4 regions of the Nitratidesulfovibrio sp. SRB-5 genome follow, and region 2 is predicted to be linked to each of the others. Evidence: predicted binding sites of a transcription regulator. Region 2 holds the regulator's gene; each other region holds the start of a gene.

Region 1 (5,427 bases), on a different contig from region 2:
GTCACGGTGGTTCCCCTGTCCGGCTGGCTCTCGACCTTTATGGACCCGCCGTGCGCTTCCACCACCCCGTGCACGATGGCCAGCCCCAATCCCGTTCCGGAGGGCTTGGTGGTGAAATAGGGGTTGAATATCTCCTTCAGCACGTCTGGCGACATGCCCCGTCCGGTGTCGGCCACCTGAACGTCCAGCCATGCGCGGGGCCCTGCATCCGGCTTGCCGCCCGGCCCCCTCTCCGCCCTTTTTTCCGGCCCTTTTTCCGGCCCTTTTTCCGACCGGGCGGCGGCGCGCACCTCCACGCTTCCGCCCGGCGGCGTGGCCTCCACCGCGTTCAGCAACAGGTTCAGCAGGGCCTGGGTGAACCGCTCCGCATCCAGGAAGGCCAAAGGCAGCGCGGGGCCCGGCTCGCAGCGCAAATCCACGCCCCGTGCCGCCGCATCGGTTGCGGCCAGTCGCACGGACCGCTCGATGACCGTGTCCACGTGCACCTCACGCAGGTCCGGCACGCCGGGACGGGCGAACTCCAGCAGTTCGCAGACCACGCGGTTCAGCCGGTCCACCTCCTGCACGACGAGCCGGGCCGCATCCCTGCCCTTGCCGTCGTCCTGAAGCCGCCCCGCGAGATAGGTGGCGAAGCCCTTGATGGAACTGAGGGGGTTGCGGATCTCGTGGGCCACGCCCGCAGCCAGGTTGCCCAGCGCGGACAGCCGTTCGTTGCGCCGCAACTGGTCTTGCAGGCGCTTCACTTCCTCCAGGTTGCGCAGGATGAACAGGTGGCCCAGGAATTCGCCGTCTTCATTGACGATGCGCGAGGCGCTGAGGCTTGCGGGGACCACCCTTCCGTCCTCCGCCACCAGTTCGCATTCCCGCTCCATGACGGGCTTTCCCGCGGCAAGGTCGTCGCAGGCCCCACGCCAGTCCACGCCCCACCTGCCGCCCAGGGGGGAACCTTCCAGCCGCTCCTGCTTCTGCCCCAGCATGGCCGCCACCGAGGCGTTGGCCATGGTGATGGCGTCATCCCCGTCAGTGACCAGCAGACCCACGGGAAGCTGGGTGACAACCTCCGTCGCGAACGCCCGCGTATCCCGCAGCAGCCTGCGCGACAGCCGGTAGTTCTGCGCCCAGAACAGCGAGATGAATCCCCCGAAGCCAAGCGTGACCACCAGCAGGGCGAACATGGCCGCATTGCGCAGGTCTTCCGTCAGCGCCTCCTCGAACGGCGCCACGGCAAGCCCCACGAAGATGTCGTGCCGTTCCGCCCCACTTTCGCCATATCCCGAAGGGGTTGGCGGAGAAGACCCGCCACCGTCCGTGCAACTGGAGCCGGGGGCGTGCCCGGCATCATGCAGCAGCGGCAGGGACGGCGAGAACACCTTGTACACCTCGAAAACCTTGCCGGAAGGGGTTTCAATGGTGCGCCACTGCCTCTCCTGCGTGGTTGCGGGAATGCCGCCGTCCTCCGCCGCGTGCAGGGGCTGCCCTATGCTGTCCCTGTTGCTGTGGGCGATGATGACGCCGCGCCCGTCCACCACGGCCATGTAGGCGATGCCCGGCTGCCTGGCGGTTTCCGCCAGCAGGGCCTGCAAATGCTGCCCGCCCCCGCTCTTGCCCATCCAGATCCGCGTGCCCGCCTCCAGCGCCCAGATCAGCGCTTCCGCCCGGTCCATGAGATTCTGCGACATGTGCCGTCGCTCACGCTGGGTGTTGCGCACCGCAAGGACCACCACGGCCAGCGCCAGAATCATGGCCATGCCCACCACCAGCCACGGCGAAAGGCGAGATGCCGCGCCCTTGCGGTCGGGCATGTCGGGGTTCAATACCATCGGTTCCTCCTGTCGGCGGGGATATGTAACCTTTTTACCCACACCATCCAACCCACCCGTAACCGAATTACCCATGCCGCCGGGGCGGCTGAACTGCGGCCACCTGGCAGGCTGTTCATAATTCTTTTTCATTTCATGATGTTAAAATTCAACGCACACGCTGGCACGACTCCTGCCTTAGCCAAACCGCCAGCAGGCGACGCCGCTGGCGGCGGGCCTGTGGCTCGTCCGCAACATCCATGCCGTGCGCACGCGGCACGCACCCCTGCAACAGGCAGGACGGAGGTGACACCCATGTCCGGATACCCGCACCATTTTTCTGGGGCCTTCTGGCACAACCTGCACGTTGATTCGTCGCTTGTCGTGGCGGGCATCGCGCTGGTGGCCCTGGCATGCCTTTTCGTGGCCAGAAGCCGCCGTGCCGCAGACTGCCGGGCGGATCGGAACGATTCCATGGACATCCTGAACCGTCGGCTGGCGCGTGGGGAAATAACCCTGGAGGAATACAACACCTTGAAGGGCGCCTTTTAATGCCCGCCGACGGACCCCGTGAACACAGATGATCGAATGCCTCGGAAACGTCGCGGCGGCCATGGCCATCAGCGCGGCCATGGCTGCCGCGCTGACTCTTGGCGACCTTGGCGCCGCGCATGACCCGGACGCCACGCACGACCGCACAAGCGTGGCCCTTTCCGTGACGGTCCTGGAGGCCCCGGCGGACGGAAACCATGCCGTCGCCCCTCCTTCAGGCCCGCATACCCGCTGCGGCTGACGGTCGCATTGCGGACATGCCGCCTTCGGATTTCCCACCACGCCTTCCGCCCGCCCCTGCCGCATGGTGCGGCAGGGACGGGTGAAGGAAGGGGAATCCGCATGCGGACAACGTTCCTCATCAGGCATGGCACACGGCCCGGCAGACCTGCGGGACGACGGTAAACGGCGGGACGACGGTAAACGGCGGGGCGCATCGCGTTCCGCCTTCAGCATGTCCGGGCTGTTCCGGACATTGGAGGATGGATGTATCTCATGGCCAACGGGGCGATGCTCATCGCCCTGCTTCTCGTCGTCCTGGCGGCGGGTTTAGCCTGCCTGGAGGCATGGCACGGCAGGGACCGCGCCCTGCCATGGCTGGAGCGGACATACCTTGGCGCAACGTCACTGGTTATCCTCTCCTCTGCCGTATTGCTGCGGGCACTGCTGGGGCGGGACTTTTCGCTGGCCTACGTGGCCCAGTACACGGACAGCACCCTGCCCCTGTTCTATACCATCACCGCGTTCTGGGCCGGGCAGGCGGGCTCGCTGCTGTTCTGGGCGCTGTGCATGGCCGTTGCCGGGCTGCTGTTCATGTTTTCCGGCGCCTACCAAGGCCTTGCACCCCGCACGCGCACCCACTTCTGGCTGTTCTTCCTGCCGCTGCTGGCGTTCTTCCTGCTGTTGCTCACCGGACCCAACAACCCGTTCGTCATCAACGCCAGTCCTCCGCCGGACGGGCAGGGGCTGAACCCGCTGCTGCGCAGCATCGGCATGATCCTGCACCCGCCGCTGCTGTTCGCGGGGTATGCGGGCTTCGCCATTCCCGCCTGCCTGGCGCTGGCGTCCGTCATGTCCGAAGAGCGCAAGCGCTGGATAGACGTCGCGCACAACTGGAACATCGCCTCGTGGGTGCTGCTGACCGCCGGCATACTGCTGGGCGGCTGGTGGGCGTACATGGAACTGGGCTGGGGCGGCTACTGGGCGTGGGACCCGGTGGAAAACGCCTCGCTGATCCCGTGGTTCTCGGCCACGGCGTTGCTGCACACCATGCTCGTGGAACGGCGGCTGGGCGATTTGCGCCGCACCAACGTATTCCTGGCCTGCCTCAACCTGCTGCTGTGCCTTTTCGCCACGTACCTGGTACGCAGCGGGGTGGTGGAATCGCTGCACGCCTTCGGCGGTGGCGGCGTGGGCGGGCCGCTGCTGCTGGCCATGCTTGCCGGCATCGTCATCACGCTGGCCGTGCTGGGCGTGGCGCCCCGGCCCGGCAAGGGCGGCGAAACTCCCGGCCCCGCCAGCAGGCGTGGCGCGGTGGTATTGCTGGTCTGGCTGCTTTCCGCCCTGGGAAGCGTGGTGCTGCTGGGCACCATCTGGCCGGTGATAAGCCAACTGTGGCAGGCCAACCCCGTCGGGGTGAACCAGGGCTTCTACAACACCATCTGCCTGCCCCTGTTCACGGCCATGGCCATGCTGCTGGCCGTGGCGCCGTGGCTGGGCTGGACCGGCGGGGTGCGCCAGCCCGGCGCGCTGCTGGCCGTGGCCGGCACGTGGGCCGGTATCGTGGCCGTAGGCTGGTGGGGCGGGGTGCAACCCCTGCTGTCGGCGGCGGGCGTGGCCTCTGCCGCCGCCGTGACCGTCTCGTGCATCCTGCTGGCCCTGCGGAACCCCGGCGCCGCCCGCACCCGCTGGTTCATGGGCAGCCACGGCTCGCACCTGGCCTTTGCGGTCATCGTCCTTGGCGTGGCTGTGTCCGGCCCGTTCCAGAAGAGCCACGAAGCCCCGCTGTCGCCCGGAGAAAAGTTTTCCTTCGGCGGCTACGACTTCGTCTACGTGGAAAAACGCCAGCGCGAAACGCCGGAAATGGCCATCGACGAGGCGGTCATATCGGTGAGCAAGGACGGCAAACCCGTGGGACAGCTTACCCCGCAGAGCCGCGTGTACCGCAACTTCAGCCACCCCAGCAGCGAGGTTTCCATCCTGTTCAGCCTGGGCGAGGAACTGTACGCCACCATCCACGACCTTGACGGTGACCGGGTTACCCCGCTGAAGGTGAACATCAACCCCATGGTCAACTGGGTGTGGATAGGCAGCCTGGCCATCTGCCTGCTGCCGTTCTTTGCCCTGCGCCGCCGAGGCGCGCCGCAGGAGGGCTCCGATGCGTAATACGGAAGGTACCGCCGTGCACGCGCTGCATGCGCGAAAAATCGTCATCATGCTGGTGGCGCTGTCCGTGGCCGCCACGTTCCTGACAGCCTTTCTGCGCGGGCCCACCGGGCCGGGGCGGCAGGAAGCGGCAAAAGCCAGACAGGCCGGCGCCGACGCGGGCGAAATCGCGGCCCTGATGCAAAAGGTGCAACAAAACCCCGGTGATGCGGAATCGCTTTCCAAGCTGGGGGAACTGTTCAGCCGGGCCAAGGACTGGCCCAACGCCGTGACCTTCTGGGGCAAGGTCATCGAACTCGATGCGGGCGACGACGACGCCTACTACCACAGGGCACACGGCCTGCTGGAACTGCAACGGTTCGATGACGCCCTGGCCGACTATGCGGCCATCATCAGGCTGACGCCCGGATCGGCCGTGGCCCACTATTACACGGCCATGATCCAGAAATACGAAAAGAACGCGCCGGACCTGGCGCGCGAACACCTGCAAAAGGCGCTGGCGGCGCAGCCCAAGGACAAGGGGCTGCTGGCCGAAATCAACAAGGAACTCGCCAGCCTGAAATGACAACGCGCCCGGCGCGGCGGCCCCGTGGGGGACCGCCGCGCCGGATAGCAAGGGCCGCACGGGGTCGCGCAGGAACATGCCGCCGACAGCCGCGCAGGTTGCCGCGCCCGAGTCCTTCCTTTCGTC
Region 2 (5,427 bases):
GCGCGAAAACCGCACCGGCGAATGCGAAAAAGCCACCTACACCGTGGATAACGCCGTGCTGGTCATGGAAGGCAACCCCGTGCTGCACGAGGGCGAGAACAGCATCAGGGGCGACGTCATCACCTTCTACACCCGCGAAAACCGCAGTGAAGTGCGCGGCACCTCCACCAAGCGGGTTCAGGCGGTGTTCACCTCGTCCGGCGACGTGAACCCCCTTGGCGACAAGGATGCCAAGTCCGCTCCCAAGGACACCAAGGACACCAAGGACGCCAAGGGCGATGCCGCCACCGGGGGGGCTGCCCAGTGAGCTCGGTGCTGCGCGGAGAAGACCTGCACAAGCAGTTCGGCCAGCGCGAGGTGGTGCGCGGCGTGTCGCTGACGGTGACCCAGGGCGAAACCGTGGGTCTGCTGGGCCCCAACGGCGCGGGCAAGACCACCACATTCTACATGCTCATCGGCATCATCAAGCCGACTTCAGGCAGGGTAGAACTGGATGGCCGCGACATCGCCGACTGGCCCCTGCATGAACGGGCGAGGGTGGGGCTGAGCTACCTGCCGCAGGAAAGCTCGATCTTTCGCCGCCTTACCGTGCGCCAGAATCTTCAGATGATTCTCGAGCACACCGGGCTTTCCAAGGCGCAGCAGAAGGAACGGGGCGACATGCTGCTGGAGGACTTCGGCATCACCCACCTGGCCAATTCCGTGGCCATGCATCTTTCCGGCGGCGAGCGGAGGCGGCTGGAGATTGCCCGGTCCATGATCCGCGATCCCAAGTTCATCCTGCTGGACGAACCCTTCGCGGGCATCGACCCGCTGGCCGTGGACGACATCCAGCAACTCATCACCGGCCTGCGCAACCGGGGCATCGGGGTGCTTATCTCCGACCACAACGTGCGAGAAACCCTGCACATCTGCGACCGGGCCTACCTGGTGCACCAGGGCGAGGTGATTCTGGAAGGCACCCCCGAGCACATCGTGGAAAACCCTCGCGCGCGCGACGTGTATCTGGGCGAGGGCTTTTCGCTGTAGTCCGGGACATCGTGTCTGCCCGTCCGGGGCGCCCCGCCATGTGCGCCATATGCGCCATGTCCGGCGGCTCGGCTTTCATGTTCACGGCGCCTTCCGCATTGCGGGGGGCGCCGTGTCCGTTGTTGCCACCGCCCCTTTTCGGGGCCGTGGGCAGGGGGGCGTAAGGCGTCCGGGAGTATCGCGACGCATGGGCGCCAGCGGTTGCATACTTCTTGCCTCTGTGGCATGGTTTGCCTAACCTCTTGGGGAAGGGAACACATTTCCACAGTGGGCCGTTTCTTGCTTGTCGTCGCGCCTCGTATCGCGTCGTCATGTTCTTCGGCCTCAACGCAAGAATGCAGGATTACCGGGCCAGGCCTTCGGCCTCGGCGCGGAGTCATAGGGGTTGCCCACGCATGGCATTGGAACTCAGGCAACAGCTCAAGCTCACCCAGCAATTGGTGATGACGCCGCAACTGCAACAGGCCATCCGGCTGTTGCAGCTTTCGCGGCTGGAGCTTGTCGAGACGGTGCAGCAGGAAATGCTGGAAAACCCGTTTCTGGAAGAAGCCCAGGACGAGGGGCCCCAGGCAGAGGTGGCCGATCCGCGCGACGCAGCCGCCGAGGCCGCCGCAGATGTCGCCTATGACCGCGAGATCGCCCGCGATGCCGACTGGGAAGATTACCTCGGCGACTTCGCCAGCACCAGCCGCCAATCCACGGTGCGCGAATCGGAACTGCCGGAGGAAATGACCTCGTTCGAGGCGCGCTACGCCGCCAAGCCCTCGCTGGAAGGGCACCTGATGTGGCAGTTGCGCCTGTCCTCGCTGACCGAGCGCCAGAAGGACATCGGCGAGGTGATCATCGGCAACATCGCCTCGTCTGGCTACCTGCACGCAACGGTGGACGACATCGCCGAAATGGCGGGCGCTACCCCCGGCGAGGTGGACCCCGTGCTGCACGCCGTGCAGCGCTTCGACCCCGTGGGGGTGGCCGCGCGCACCGCGCAGGAATGCCTGCTGGTGCAGATAGAGATGCTGGGCTACACGCGCGACAAGGTGCTGGTGGAGCTTGTGCGCGACCACCTGGAAGACCTGGAGAAGCGCCGCTACAAGCCGCTGCTGCGCAAGTTCCGCCTGACCATGGAGGACCTGAAGGAGTACCTGGACCTCATCCAGACCCTGGACCCCATGCCCGGCGCCAGCTACGGCGGCGGCGATCCGCAGTTCGTCAGCCCCGACGTGTACGTCTACAAGTACGACAACGACTTCATCATCATGCTCAACGAGGACGGCCTGCCGCACCTGCAACTGAGCACCATGTACGAGCGGTCCGCCGCGGCGGCCGCGTCTGCGGGCGAGCGCGAATATTTCCAGGAAAAGATGCGTTCCGCCTCCTGGCTCATCAAGAGCCTGTACCAGCGCCAGCGCACGCTGTACAAGGTTGTGGAATCCATCGTGAAGTACCAGCGCGGCTTTTTCGAGGACGGCGTTTCGCGCCTGAAGCCGCTCATCCTGAAGGACATCGCCGACGACATCGGCATGCACGAATCCACCGTCAGCCGCATCACCACCAGCAAGTACGTGGCCACGCCGCACGGCATCATGGAGTTGAAGTTCTTCTTCAACAGCGCGCTGGAACTGGACGACGGCAGCCAGGTGGGTTCCGAGAGCGTCAAGGCGCTGATCAAGAAGCTGATTGCCGACGAAGACCCGCGCGAGCCGCTGAGCGACGAGCGCATCGGTGAAATTTTGAAGGATCAGCTCAAAGTCAATATTGCCCGCAGGACCGTTGCGAAGTATCGTACTGCCATGGACATTCCCTCCTCTTCCAAGCGGAAGGAACTGTTCTGACGGCAAGAGCCCCGTGCCGCAACCGGCGCAGGGCGGCATCCGTCTCCGGCGGCGCACCCGGCAGCAGCACCCAGCGTGCGGGCCGCGCGCCGCATTCCCCCTCTCACCACAGGAGGAGCGTATGAACATCGCCTTCACCTTCAAGAACTTCGAACCCTCCGACCACCTGAAGAAGTACGCCCGCCGCCGTCTTGAAAAGCTTGGCCGGTTCGTCGGCAAGTCCGCCCTGGAAATGCAGGTGAACCTTTCCGTCGACAAGTTCCGCCACAAGGCGGAAGTGCAGATGGCCGGCGACGGTTTTACCTTCTCCGCCGTCGAACAGTCCGAAGACATGTACGCCACCATCGACCTGGTGCTTGAAAAGCTGGAATCGCAGCTGCGCAAGCAGGTCGAAAAGCTGAAGGACCGCCGCCGTTCCGTGCAGTCCGACAAGCTGGGCAAGGGCATCGACGTGTTTACCTTCGGCACCGTGGGCGAAGGCGAGGAACGGACCATCACCGGCACCGACCACTTCGCCCCCAAGCCCATGCACGTGGACGAAGCTGCCATGCAGCTCGACCAGGGCGACAACGAGTTCCTGGTGTTCCTGAACGCCGAGGTGGAACGCGTCAACATCATCTACCGGCGTCGCAACGGCGATTTCGGTCTTATCGATCCGGTCGTCTAGGCGCCATACATGAGGCTTTCGGAGTATCTTCACGATGATCTGATCCTGCCCGAGCTCTCCGCCGGCACCAAGAAAGAGGTGCTGGCGGAACTCGTGCAGGCCGTGGTACGGCGGCATCCCGAAGTGGATGCCGCCGTTGCGCTGGGCGTGCTGCACGACCGCGAATCGCTGGGCACCACCGGCATAGGCGACGGCGTGGCCATTCCCCACGGCAAGCTGGCCAACATCAGCGACATCGTGGTGATCGTGGGCCGCAGCGTGCCGGGCATCGACTTCGATGCGCTGGACATGAAGCCCTGCCACCTTTTTTTCCTGGTGCTGGCCCCGGAACAGGTGGCGGGCATGCACCTGCGCATTCTGGCCCACATCTCGCGCCTGCTGAAGGATCCGCAGTTTCGCCGCGCCATGATCGAGGCGCAGGACGGCGAGGCCTTCCGGGCGATCATGCGAACCACCTGAGACCAGTGCCCGTCGTGCCCGTTGTGGTCACCGCGGTCGTCACGGCCTGTCCGGGGGGCATGCCATGAATGACGTTGCGGGCAGGCCGTGGATGGCGCCGTGGGCTGTCGTCACGCCGTAACGCGCGTCCTCTACATGTAGCCGCCACGCGCAGCACCTGACGCGTCCTGCAACGGCATTCGGCGCAGCGCCGCCAGAGGAACCAGCCATGCCAAGCAAGGCCACGCCGCCCGACACAGCATTCGCCCCGGCGGATTCGCCCGGTGCGCCGGGCACATCCGGGGCAACCCCGGCATCCCCGGGATCCGGTCCGGCACCCGTCCCGGGCCATGCCCCCGAAGGCACGGCCCACGCGCCGCTCGGCAGGGGCGCCGATGCGGGCAGCCCGGTGGCCGCCGCCGACTTTCCCGTCATCATCGTCACCGGGTTGTCCGGCGCGGGCAAAAGCACGGTTCTCAACGTGCTGGAAGACCTGCGCTACTTTACCGTGGACGGCCTGCCCGCCAGCCTTGCCCCGCAGATGGTCACCATCCTGAATCGCGAGGCGCTGTCCCACTACCAGGGCCTGGTGCTGGGCATGGATCTGCGCGAAAGCAATTTCGTGCGCAATCTGGAAAAGTCCCTGGAGCGGTTGCAGGGCATGGGCGTGCGCCCCGCGGTGGTGTTCATAGAGGCCAACCCCGCCGTGCTCAACCGGCGCTACGCCACCACCCGCCGCCCGCACCCGCTGGAAAGCGAGGGCATGGGGCTGGAACAGGCCCTGGAGCAGGAGCGCCTGCGCCTTGCGCCGGTGCGCGAAACCGCCGACCTCGTGGTGGACACCTCCAGCTATTCCATCCACGACCTGCGCCGGGTCATCCAGAAGAAGTGGAGCTCCATCCAGGGGCGCATTCGCTCGTTGCGCATCAACATCGTCACCTTCGGGTTCAAGTACGGCGTGCCCGCCGACGCGGATCTGGTCTTCGACCTGCGTTTTCTGCCCAACCCCTATTTCGTGCCCGACCTGCGCCCATTGTCCGGCCTGGACGAGCCGGTGGCCAAGTACGTGCTGGAAGCGGGCCATGGCGATACCTTTCTGACGAACCTTCTGAAATTTTTGCATTTTCTTCTGCCTCAGTACGAGACGGAAGGGCGCTACCGCCTGACCATCGCCATTGGCTGTACCGGCGGGCGGCACCGCTCGGTCTCGGTGGCAGAGGCCCTGCTTCGCGCCTTGAAAAAATCTGATTATGCCGTATCGATAGAGCACCGCCACATGGAACTGGGCTGAACGAACGGATACGCCTTCATCGTCGGTGGCCTGTCGCCACCGCTTGCGACCGACAGCCGCTGCCAGTGACCGGCAGGGCCGCCGTAACCGGCAAAGCACGACGAGGACGGACGGCATCCGATTCTTGCAGCCATCCATGCGGCATTGTCACGGGGCACCGTGGCGCGGCG
Region 3 (5,427 bases), on a different contig from region 2:
CCTGTACTTCGTGTTCGAGGCGTACGCCCTGCGCTACACATCGGCCTCGCAGGCGGGCATGATCGTTTCGGTGATGCCGCTGTGCGTGGCCTTGGCCGCGTGGATCGTGCTGGGCGAACGGCTGGCCCGCCGGGTGTGGTCCGGATTCGTGCTGGCCATCATCGGGGTTATCTGGCTGAGCCTTGGCGGGACCAGTTCCGACAACGCGCCCAACCCCCTGCTGGGCAACCTGCTGGAATTATGCGCCATGGTCAGCGCCACCGGCTATGTCATCAACGCCAAGAAGCTGTCCGCCACGTATCCCCCGCTGTTCATCACCGCCGTGCAGTCTCTGGCGGGCAGCGCGTTCTTTCTGCCGCTGCTGTTCCTGCCCACCACGCAGTTGCCCGATGCCTTCCCGCTGCTGCCCACGCTGTCCGTGGTCTATCTGGGCACGTGCATCTCGCTGGGGGCTTACGGGCTGTACAACTTCGGGGTCAGCCGCCTGCCCGCCGGGCAGGCTTCGGCGTTCATCAACCTGATTCCGGTAATCACCCTGCTCATGGGCCGGGTGCTGCTGGGCGACCAGCTGACGCCGCAGCAGTACGCGGCGTCAGCCCTGGTGCTGGTGGGCGTGCTGCTGTCGCAAGGGCGCGGCGCCACCGTGCCCGACAAGGCCGCGCCGGATGAATCCGCGCCAAACGGCACCGCCACGCAGCCGGGCGGAAAAAAGTAACACCCCGCCCGTCCCCCCGCACAACGCCAAAGGCCGCCCCCGGTTCCGGAAGCGGCCTTTCATGCTGCCTGGTGGTTCTGCCAAAACGGCACACTACGTGCGCTTCAGTTCCAGCGCCTTCTGGATCATGGAATCCGCCGTCATGATCGACTTGGAGTTGGTCTGGAAGCCGCGCTGGTAGATGATCATGTTCACGAACTCCCGCTCCATGGACACGTTGGACTGTTCCAGGCTCTTGGCCGCCACGGTGCCGTAGTTCTGGGTGTCGGGCAGGCCCTCTTGCGCCGCGCCGGATTCCAGCGTGGCGGAGAAGTGGTTCATGCCCTCGCGGCGCAGGCCGTCCTCGCTGGTGAAGCGGTACAGGGTGATGTGGTACAGGTCGTCGTTCTGTCCGTTGCTGTAGCGCCCCGTGATGATCCCGTCGGCGCTGATGTCGATGCCCGCCAGAAAGCCCTGTGCGTAGCCGTCCTGCTTCGACCGGATTTCCGACGAACTGCCGCCGTAGGCCGTGGTGCTGACCGCCGCCAGGGTGGCCCCGCCCATGCCCATCAGGTTGGATGCGTTGCTGCCCACGGCAGCCGGACTGCCAGCCCCCGCCGTCCAGGCCCCTGTGGACGAGGTCAGGCCAAGGTCCAGCCCCACCACCTGCGTTCCGCCGCCGCTTGCAAAGGTGGCGGTGAACTGGGGCAATCCGCCCGCGCCGAACGACGCCGGAGCCCAGTTGCTGAGGTTGGTGGCGTCGGTGCCCGTGGGCGTGTAGGCGGACATGTTCACCAACTGGCCGGACGAATTGAAGGTAAGCGTGCCGGACATCAGCAGCCCCGCCGCGGATGTCCCGGCCATGCCCGAACCGTCGTGCGCCGGGTCCATGCTCACCACGAATTCGAAATGCTTGTTGCCGCCGCTCTGCCCGGCGCCGTCGAAATAGATGGTCACGTCATGGGCGTTGCCCGTGGCGTCGTAAACCTTGATGGACTGCTTGTACGTGTAGGCCGAATCGCCCAGGGGACTTTGCGCCGTGCCGTTCCACTTGGACAGCAGCGAAAAGTACGGGTTGGCCGCATCCGACGACCTGTCGCCCGAACCCAGGTTGTTCAGCGCCGTGATGGACGTGGTGGCCTTGGCGGGCATGACGTTGCGCCCGTCCGCGCCCGGCGGCAGGCTGATGGGGCCGGTGGCACCCTCCACCCCGTTGGTGATGGCCCGCCCGTTCAGCACGAAGCCGTTGGGGTCCACCAGGTTTCCGCCCTTGTCGAACCGGAAGTTGCCCGCGCGGGTGTAATGCGTCTTGCCGTCCAGCGAAACCTGGAAGAACCCCTTGCCGTTGATGGACAGGTCGGTGATATCGGTGCCCGATTCGTACGATCCCTGCCCGTACACGGTCCGGATATCCGTCAGGCGCGTGCCCAGACCCACCTGGCTGATGGAGGTGGATGCCGAGTTTCCCGTGCCCGCGTACTGGCTCATGAGGTCCTCGAACAGCGCCTGCTGTTGCTTGAACCCCACGGTGTTCACGTTGGCCAGGTTGTTGCTGACCGCCTGCATGCCCTGCGCCAGGGTTTTCATGCCGGTGGCGCCGGAATAGAGGGCGCGTAACATGCGTATCTCCTCGGGCGCGAAGTACCCCGGTCCGTAACGCGTCTCGCCTGCCTTCCCGGTGGAAGGCGGGCACGCGGAACCGGGGAAGATTCTTCCCTGCGGAGTCGCAAAGCACGAGCCGTGCCAGCGCTGGGTTACATTAGGCAATACATTGGAATGTAAAGATAGATAATCTTGACAAGGCGCGCAAGGCGGCAGGAACTGCCCGCAAGGGCTCCACTGTTTTTTCTGCCGTGCGGTCCGGCCACCCGCCGCAACGACAACGGGGTCATGCTTCCATGACCCCGCCCGAAAAGCACACCCTGCACCGGACTGCTTCTGGCTGCGTCCGACCGGAGCGGCTTTGCCGCTATTGTTTCGGAGCCCCGGCGGCCTCCATGTCCATCATCTTCTTGCCGTCCATCATCATGGTATGGCCTTCCATCATCATCTTCTTGCCCTGCATCATCTTGTCATGTCCTTCCATCATCTTCTTCCTGCCGGGGGTCATGGGGGCGTTCTTGTCCATCATCCCCTTGCCCTGCTGCATCATCATCTCGCCCTTGGACATGTCCTTCATGTGCATCATGGTGTCGGCGCCATCCATCATCATCTTCGGCCCTTCGCCAGCGGGTTTGGCGTCGTGGACGCCATGGTCTGCCGGGGCGGGCGCGGCCTCTGCCGCAAAGCCCAGGGACGGCAGGCCCAGGGCCAGAACAAGCGCCGCAGACAGCGCCATCTTCATGAATACATTGCGCATAGAAGCCCTCCTTGTGGTGATTCAAACGCCGCCGTCACGCACATGTGCGGCATAGTTCTTTCATGTTACACCACGTGCCGCGCCACGCATAGCGTCGCCCGCAAATAATAAAAGCGCCGCGCGGGCATTCCCCGCGCGGCGCGCATGCAGACTAAATATTTCGGATTCTGGCTACGCCGCAGCGGTGCGGCCCTTCCACGAGATCACGGTGTTGATGAGCAACTGGGCAATGGTCATGGGCCCCACGCCGCCGGGCACCGGAGTCATGGCCGATGCGATGCAGCTGATGTCGTCGTACTTGCAGTCGCCCACCAGCCCTTCGTCGGTGCGGTGGATGCCCACGTCCACCACCACGGCGCCGGGCTTGACCATGTCCGAGGTGACCAGGCAGGGCCGCCCCGCCGCCACGAACAGGAAGTCCGCCTGGCGACACTCTTCGGCCAGGTTCGGCGTGCCGGAATGGCACACCGTCACCGTGGCGTTGGCGTACTTGCCGGGCGCGCCCAGCATCAGCGCCAGCGGCTTGCCCACGATGTTGCTGCGCCCCACCACCACGGCCTTCTTGCCCGAAGGCGACAGGTCATACCGTTCCAGCAGGGTCATCACCCCCGCCGGGGTGCACGGGCGAAAGCCCGGCAGCCCCAGCGCCAGACGCCCCATGTTTTCGGGGTGAAAGCCGTCCACGTCCTTTCTGGGGCTGATGCGCTCCAGACAGCGCTGGCTGTTCAACCCCTTGGGCAGCGGCAGTTGCAGCAGAATGCCGTCAATGTCCGCGCGCCCGTTCAGTTCGTCGATGAGCACTTCCAGCGTTTCCTGCGTGGTGTCCGCAGGCAGGCGAAACGCCTCGGACCGGATGCCCGCCTCTTCGCAGCCGCGCTCCTTGTTGCGCACGTACACCTGCGAGGCGGGATCCTCACCCACCAGAATGACCGCCAACCCCGGCGCGCGGCCCGCCGCCGCAAGCCCCGCCGCCACTTCTTCCTTCAGCTCCGCGCGAATGGCCGCAGCCGTCGCCTTGCCGTCGAGCAGCAACATCTCTCCAACCTCCCGAAATCCGGCGCGCGTGCGCGCCGCCTGTCTGATTCCGCTGCCCGGCACCGTCCTGCGTTCCGGTTGCATCCGCCATGTATTGCCGCCTTGTCCCTTGCGGGAAAGTGGCGGCCTTTAAAATATCGGGGCGCTGCCCCGTACCCCGCCGGGGGAGCATGCTCCCCCGAACCCCCTTTTTGGGGGCGGGTTCAAACTGAAATTCTCTGCCGAACCGCGTGCAACACCCTGCCGCTCTCCCCCCGCCCGAAAGCAAAAGGGAGGGAGCCACGCAGGCCCCCTCCCCCGATGTACGCGACAGCCCGCTACTCCTCGCCTTCTTCCTCGAAGCCGAAGTGCGAGCTCATCATGGGCCCGAAGTAGATGCCCGTATCGTCCAGGTCTTCCTCGATGCGCAGCAGCTGGTTGTACTTGGCCAGCCGGTCGCTGCGGCACAAGGAGCCGGTCTTGATCTGCCCGGCGTTCAGGCCCACGGCCAGATCCGAGATGAAGTGGTCTTCGGTCTCGCCCGAACGGTGCGAAATCACCGTGGTGTACGCGGCCTGCTTGGCCATCTCGATGGTGTCCAGGGTCTCGGTGAGCGTACCGATCTGGTTCAGCTTGATGAGAATGGAGTTGGCCACGCCCTCGTCGATGCCCTCGGCCAGGATGTCCGGGTTGGTCACGAAGATGTCGTCGCCCACCAGCTGGATGGTGTCGCCCAGCTTGTAGGTCAGCTCGCGCCAGCCGTCCCAGTCGGCTTCGGCAAGGCCATCCTCGATGGAGATCAGCGGGTAGCGGGTGGTGAACTCGCCCAGCCACTCCACCATCTCGGAATTGGACAGCTTCTTGCCTTCGCCCGTCAGCACGTACTTGCCGTCCTTGTGGAACTCGGAGGCGGCGGCGTCGATGGCCAGCGCGATTTCCGCGCCGGGAATGTAGCCCGCTTCCTCGATGGCCTTCATGATGTAGCGGAAAGCCTCGTCGTGGTTCTTCAGGTTGGGGGCAAAGCCGCCCTCGTCGCCCACGCTGGTCACGTGGCCGTCGGCGGCCAGCAGCGCCTTCAGGGTGTGGAAGGTCTCGGCGCCCATGCGCAGCGCATCGCGGAAGGTGGCCGCGCCGATGGGCATGATCATGAATTCCTGGATATCCAGATTGTTGGGCGCGTGGGCGCCGCCGTTGATGATGTTCATCAGCGGCACGGGCAGCACCTTGGCGTTCACGCCGCCCAGGTACTGGTACAGCGGCAGGCCCAGAAAGCTGGACGCGGCGCGCGCGGTGGCCAGGGACACGCCCAGCATGGCGTTGGCGCCCAGACGCGACTTGTTGTCGGTGCCGTCGAGGTCCA
Region 4 (5,427 bases), on a different contig from region 2:
GGTCGCGAACTGCTGCTGGCCGCGTGGGAGGACGACCCCTGCAACGGCCAGCTGGCCGGGCAGGCACTGCTGCTGCATCAGCGCATGCCCTGGCTGCACCCCGCGCTGGCCGCGCTGCTGGCCGCCGTGCACGGGGCCTGGCGCCGCCCGGCGGATCTGACCCGCTACGAACGGCTGGCCGCCCAGACAGACTGGGTGCGCCTGCAACGCCATGTGGACGCCGAGCGCCAACGCGAACCGGACAACCTGTTCTGGATGCAGCAGGCCGTGGCCGTGGGCGAACTTTCCGGCGATCTGGACTGGCTGGATGGGCACCTGCATCGGGCCGCAGCCCGGTTTGCCCCGTCTGGCGCATCTGGTTCAGCCGGTTCAGCCGGTCCTGCCGGTCCAGCCGGAACCGGGCCACCTCTCGCCCCGCTTTTCGCCCATCTTCACGGCTGCCTGGCGGCCAACCGCGCCTCCGCCTGTGTGGGGCACGCTGACGGCACGGCCACCGCCGCCCGCCACCATGACGCCGCGCTGGCCCATTTTCGCGCCGCCGCGCTGGCCGTGTCCGGCCTGCCCGCGTCCGGCCAGCCTGCATCTTCCGCCGCGCCGGGCAACGGCTGCTGGCTGGCCCCGGTGGAACACGCCGCCCACTGCCTGGTCCGCCTGGGCGATGTCCCCGCCGCCCTGCCCCTGTGGGATGCGGTGCTGGCCGCCCGGCCCTGGCACGTCAACCTTGCCCTGCGCGCCCACGACGTCTGGCGCGGCGTGGACACCCCGGAGGCCGAACCCGCCGGGTCCACCGCCGTGCTGCTCTATTCGTGGAACAAGGCGCAGGAGCTCGACACCGCCCTTGTCCACCTGGCACCCGGCCTGCCGGACGTGGCCCGCATCGCCCTGCTGGACAACGGCTCCACCGACGGCACCGGCGACGTGGTGCGCGCCTGGGCCGACAGGTTCGGCGCGGACCGTTGCACCGCCGTGCACCTGCCGGTCAACGTGGGGGCCGCCGCCGCGCGCAACTGGCTGATGCGCCTGCCGGAAGTGGCCGCCTGCGACTTTGCCGCCTATCTGGACGACGACGCCGCCGTGCCGCCCGACTGGCTGCGCCGACTGGCCGGGGCGGTGCGCCGCCAGCCGGATGCCGCCGCCTGGGGCGGGCGCACCCTGGACTGGCACGCCCCGTACATGGTCCAGTCCGCCGACCTGCACCTGACCGCGCACTTCCGCGCGCCGGAAGGCACCCCGCCGCACCTCGCCGCCTTCGCGGACGACACCCCGCCACCGCCCGACAGCGCGACCGGCGAGCCGCAGCGCGACACCCTGTCGCCGGAGGTGGCCTTTTCTCCGGCCCGCGCCCATGCGCTGCCCTTTTCGGTCAGCGACCTGCACGCCCAGGTCACGGACATGGGCCGCTTCGACTACCTGCGGCCGTGCATTTCGGTAACCGGGTGCTGCCACATGTTCCGCACCACGGAACTGCTGGAGGGCGGGGGGTTTTCCCTTTCGCTGTCGCCTTCGCAATACGACGACCTGGAACACGACCTGCGCCGGGCCCGCGACGGGCGCCTGGCCTGCTACACCGGCTTTCTGCCCGTGCGCCACATGAAGCGCAGCGGCAAGGCCGTGCGCATGGGGGCGGCGCAGTTCGGCAACGGCCTTGGCAACCGGTACAAGCTTTCGGGCATGTTCGACGCCGTCGAGGTGCTGACCATGCGCCGCCGCGAATTCGAGGCGCTGGAACGCGACCTGCTGCGCAAGCTGGCGGCGCTGGCCGCGCGCAAGGCCCCCTGACGGCAGGACCTGACGGCAAGGCCTGAGACAGGGCTTGCCGACGGGACTTGTTGGCGGGGCTTGCCGACGGGACTTGCGTGGACCGGGCCCGTCAGGCACGATTCTCCGGGCTGGCACGATTCTTCAGGTTGGCGCCATTACCCGAGCAGGCACGACCACTTCCCGAACGGGCCGAGTGGCCTTGCGCCCGGAATGCCCGGGCCGACCCGGCCCACCACGGCCATCACGCCCCGCACCGGGGCATACGGCTGCCACGCGTACACACCGCGCGACCCGCAGGATACCGCATGCACGTCAAATACCTGATCATCGGCGCAGGCCCCACGGGCCTTGGCGCGGCCCACCGGCTGGCGGAACTTGGCGAACACTCCGTGCTGGTGCTGGAGCGCAACCCCTACGCCGGGGGGCTGGCCGCCAGCTTCCGCGACGCGGCGGGGTTCACCTGGGACATCGGCGGGCACGTGGTGTTCTCGCACTACGCCTACTTCGACAACCTGGTGGAAAGCCTGCTGGACGGCCAGTATCTGGAGCACATGCGCATCGCGCGGGTGCGCATCGCCGGGCGCTGGGTGCCCTACCCCTTCCAGAACAACATCCGCCACCTGCCGCCGGAAATGCAGTGGGAATGCGTGCAGGCCCTGCTGCCCGGCAACCGGCGCGAACAGGCGCCCACCAACTTTGCGGAATGGTTCGAATACGTCTTTGGCGCGGGCATCGCCAAACATTTCATGCGGCCCTACAACTTCAAGGTGTGGGCCACCCCCGCCGAACTGATGAGCTACCAGTGGATCGGCGAGCGGGTCAGCGTCATCGACCTTGAAATGGTGCTGCGCAACCTGGTGCTGCAACTGGACAACGTGAGCTGGGGCCCCAACAACCTGTTCCGTTTTCCGCTGCACGGCGGCACCGGAGAAATCTTCACCCGGCTGGCCGCGCGTCTGGGTGACAAGGTGCGCCTGAACACCCCCGTGACGGCGGTTGATCCGACAAAACGCACCGTGCGCACGGGCAACGGCCAGGCCATCACCTACGACCACATGCTGGCCACCGGCCCGCTGGACCTCCTTGTCCGCGACCAGATCGGCGCGGGGCCAGCCGCCGCCATGGTGGGCGACGACCTGCGCGCCGCCGCCGGACAACTGGCCCGCAACGGCGTGTACGTGGCCGGGGTTGGCGTGGACGACATGCGGCCTGAGGACATCCGCAAGGACGACACCTGCTGGATGTACTTTCCGGAATCCAACGCGCCCTTCTACCGCCTGACCAACTTCCACAACTACTCGCCCAACAACGCGGCCCGGCCCGGCCAGCAGCGCGCGCTGATGGCCGAGACCTCGTGGTCCGTGCACAAGCCGGAACAGCTGGACACCCTGATGGACAAGACCGTGGAGGGGCTTGTACACACCTCCATGCTCCATCCGGACGAGCGGGAGCGCATCGCGTCGCGGTGGTCCATTGCCGTGGATTACGGCTACCCGGTGCCCACCCTGGGGCGCGACGCCGCCCTGCGCCGCATCCAGCCGTGGCTGGAGGCGCACGGCATATACTCGCGCGGGCGCTTCGGCGGGTGGAAATACGAGGCCGCCAACATGGACCATTCGGTCATGCAGGGCGTGGAATGGGCCGGGCGCATGGTGCTCGGCGAAGAGGAAACGACGTATAAAATTTGATGAGATAATGAGGCAACGGAAAGGGGTCCCTTTGCGGCAGCCGTTGGGTGAGCGCACCGCGCGAACCTTGCCCTAGCCGTTAGGCGAGATTGCGAGCCTTACGGATAGGGACCGCAACGCGCGGATGGCGTCCGCAGAGCGTGAAAGGGCCTCCCTCCCCGAACCCCTCCCCCCAAACTTCTTCATTGTGGGAAACTCGTCGTTGGCGTGGCGGAGTGCGCCACCCCAGCAATACGCTTCTCATTTTTCCCACCAATACCGGTTCCATTTCCGAGGCACACACCATGAATGCACAACGCTACGAGGCGCGGCGCGAAACCCTGCGCGCCGCCATGCGCGAAAAAGGCCTGTCCGCCCTGCTGGTCAGCCATGCGGCCAACCGATTCTACCTTTCCGGCTTCGAACTGCACGACGTGCAGCTGAACGAGAGCGCCGGGTACCTCATCGTCACCGCCGACGGCAACGACTGGCTGTGCACCGACCCCCGCTACCTCGACGCGGCCCGCCGCCTGTGGCCCGAAGAGCGCGTGTTCATCTATTCCGGCGATGCGCCGGGCCAGATCAACGGCCTGCTCAAGGACAAGGTGCGCGGCACCGTGGGCTTCGAGGCGCGCGCCGTGACCCTGGACTTCTTCGACAAGGTCTCGCCCGGCCTGACCATGGAACGGGCCGACGGCATGGTCGAGGAAATGCGGGTGATCAAGGAACCCGAGGAAATCGAGCTGATGCGCCGTTCCGCCGCGCTGAACCACCAGCTCATGGAATGGGTGCCCGGCATCCTCGTGCCCGGTCGCACCGAAGCGGAAATCGCCTGGGACATAGAAAAGTTCTTCCGCGAACATGGCGCCAGCGAACTGGCCTTCTCCAGCATCGTGGGCGTTGGCCCCAACGCCGCCCTGCCCCACTACGCCCCCGGCGACGTGCCCCTGACCGAAAACTGCCCGGTGCTGGTGGACGTGGGCGCGCGGCTGGACCTGTACAACTCGGACCAGACCCGCACCTTCTGGGTGGGCGACAAGCCCGCCGACCACTTCTCCCGCGCGCTGGAACAGACCAAGGCCGCCCAGGCCGAGGCCATAAGGATCATGCGCCCCGGCCTGCCCGTGGCCGACGCCTACCGCGCCGCGCGCGCCCACTTCGAGGCGCAGGGCGTGGCCGCCCACTTCACCCACGCGCTGGGCCACGGCATAGGCCTCGAAACCCACGAGCCGCCCAGCCTGAACCCGCGCAACGAAATGATCCTGAAGCCCGGCATGATCGTGACCGTGGAGCCCGGCCTGTACTACCCCGAATGGGGCGGCATCCGCTGGGAATACATGGTGCTGGTCACCGGGGACGGGGTGGAGATTCTCTAGCCCCCTCATCGGCCACGCGACTGGCACGGCAGATGCGAGAAAAGGCCGCCCCCGAAGGGGCGGCCTTTGTTTGTGCGCATGGGCGCCGACATGCATTGCACGCCATGCGCGGGCTCCGGCCTCAGTCCGCTCCCCGGGCCGGGTCCAACCGTTCTCGCAACAGGCGGGCATACGTCGCCGCCAGCGCGGCATCGTCGGCAAGCGCACGGCCACTCACGGCCACCGCAGCCACGCACCGGCCATCCTCCGCCAGCAGGGGCACCCCGCCGGGCAGGCTGGTCAGCAACGGATCGCAGAAGTCGTTCAGGGTCAGGCCGCCGTCGAGCAGCCGCTTCCTGAAGGCTTCCGTGGTGGCTCGCATGCGCACCGCCGTATACGCCTTGGCGATGACGATGGGCACCAGTCGTTCCGGCGCCCCGTCCATGCGGACGAAGGCCAGCAGGTCGCCGCTGCCGTCGGTCACGCACAGGCAGACAGGCAGTCCGCCGTCGGCGCGGGCCAGGCGTTCGGCCTCCATGGTGGCGTGCAGCGCATCGTCCAGCAGTATGGTCCGCATGCAGCCTCCGCCTACAGCAGGCACAGCGAGATGGCCGGAATATAGGTGATGGCCATGAGCAGGGCGA

Evidence for each region. Region 2 encodes sigma-54, which starts transcription at its own class of promoters, with help from an activator protein. Its sites were predicted from a motif close to CTGGCACGGNNNNTGCTT; they were not measured.
Region 1: the regulator sigma-54 is predicted to act here: its motif matches at 1,981-1,998, upstream of K6142_RS12580 (SHOCT domain-containing protein).
Region 3: the regulator sigma-54 is predicted to act here: its motif matches at 2,424-2,441, upstream of K6142_RS08255 (flagellar hook protein FlgE).
Region 4: the regulator sigma-54 is predicted to act here: its motif matches at 1,926-1,943, upstream of K6142_RS07615 (protoporphyrinogen/coproporphyrinogen oxidase).

Annotation. Positions count from the first base shown of each region.
Region 1 covers NZ_JAIOTY010000002.1:1,248,743-1,254,169, reverse strand. Annotated here, with positions in the region: gene K6142_RS12585 (ATP-binding protein) at 1-1,820, opposite strand, end outside; gene K6142_RS12580 (SHOCT domain-containing protein) at 2,115-2,351, shown strand; gene K6142_RS12575 (hypothetical protein) at 2,380-2,592, shown strand; gene K6142_RS12570 (heme lyase CcmF/NrfE family subunit) at 2,838-4,736, shown strand; gene K6142_RS12565 (hypothetical protein) at 4,729-5,301, shown strand.
Region 2 covers NZ_JAIOTY010000001.1:1,744,106-1,749,532, reverse strand. Annotated here, with positions in the region: gene K6142_RS07170 (LptA/OstA family protein) at 1-307, shown strand, start outside; gene lptB (LPS export ABC transporter ATP-binding protein) at 304-1,029, shown strand; gene rpoN (RNA polymerase factor sigma-54) at 1,425-2,861, shown strand; gene hpf (ribosome hibernation-promoting factor, HPF/YfiA family) at 2,983-3,528, shown strand; gene K6142_RS07150 (PTS sugar transporter subunit IIA) at 3,538-3,987, shown strand; gene rapZ (RNase adapter RapZ) at 4,376-5,257, shown strand.
Region 3 covers NZ_JAIOTY010000002.1:179,095-184,521, reverse strand. Annotated here, with positions in the region: gene K6142_RS08260 (DMT family transporter) at 1-715, shown strand, start outside; gene K6142_RS08255 (flagellar hook protein FlgE) at 809-2,314, opposite strand; gene K6142_RS08250 (hypothetical protein) at 2,664-3,053, opposite strand; gene folD (bifunctional methylenetetrahydrofolate dehydrogenase/methenyltetrahydrofolate cyclohydrolase FolD) at 3,225-4,088, opposite strand; gene eno (phosphopyruvate hydratase) at 4,406-5,427, opposite strand, start outside.
Region 4 covers NZ_JAIOTY010000002.1:5,125-10,551, reverse strand. Annotated here, with positions in the region: gene K6142_RS07620 (glycosyltransferase family 2 protein) at 1-1,779, shown strand, start outside; gene K6142_RS07615 (protoporphyrinogen/coproporphyrinogen oxidase) at 2,067-3,449, shown strand; gene K6142_RS07610 (M24 family metallopeptidase) at 3,734-4,804, shown strand; gene K6142_RS07605 (GlcG/HbpS family heme-binding protein) at 4,926-5,360, opposite strand; gene K6142_RS07600 (TRAP transporter large permease subunit) at 5,372-5,427, opposite strand, start outside.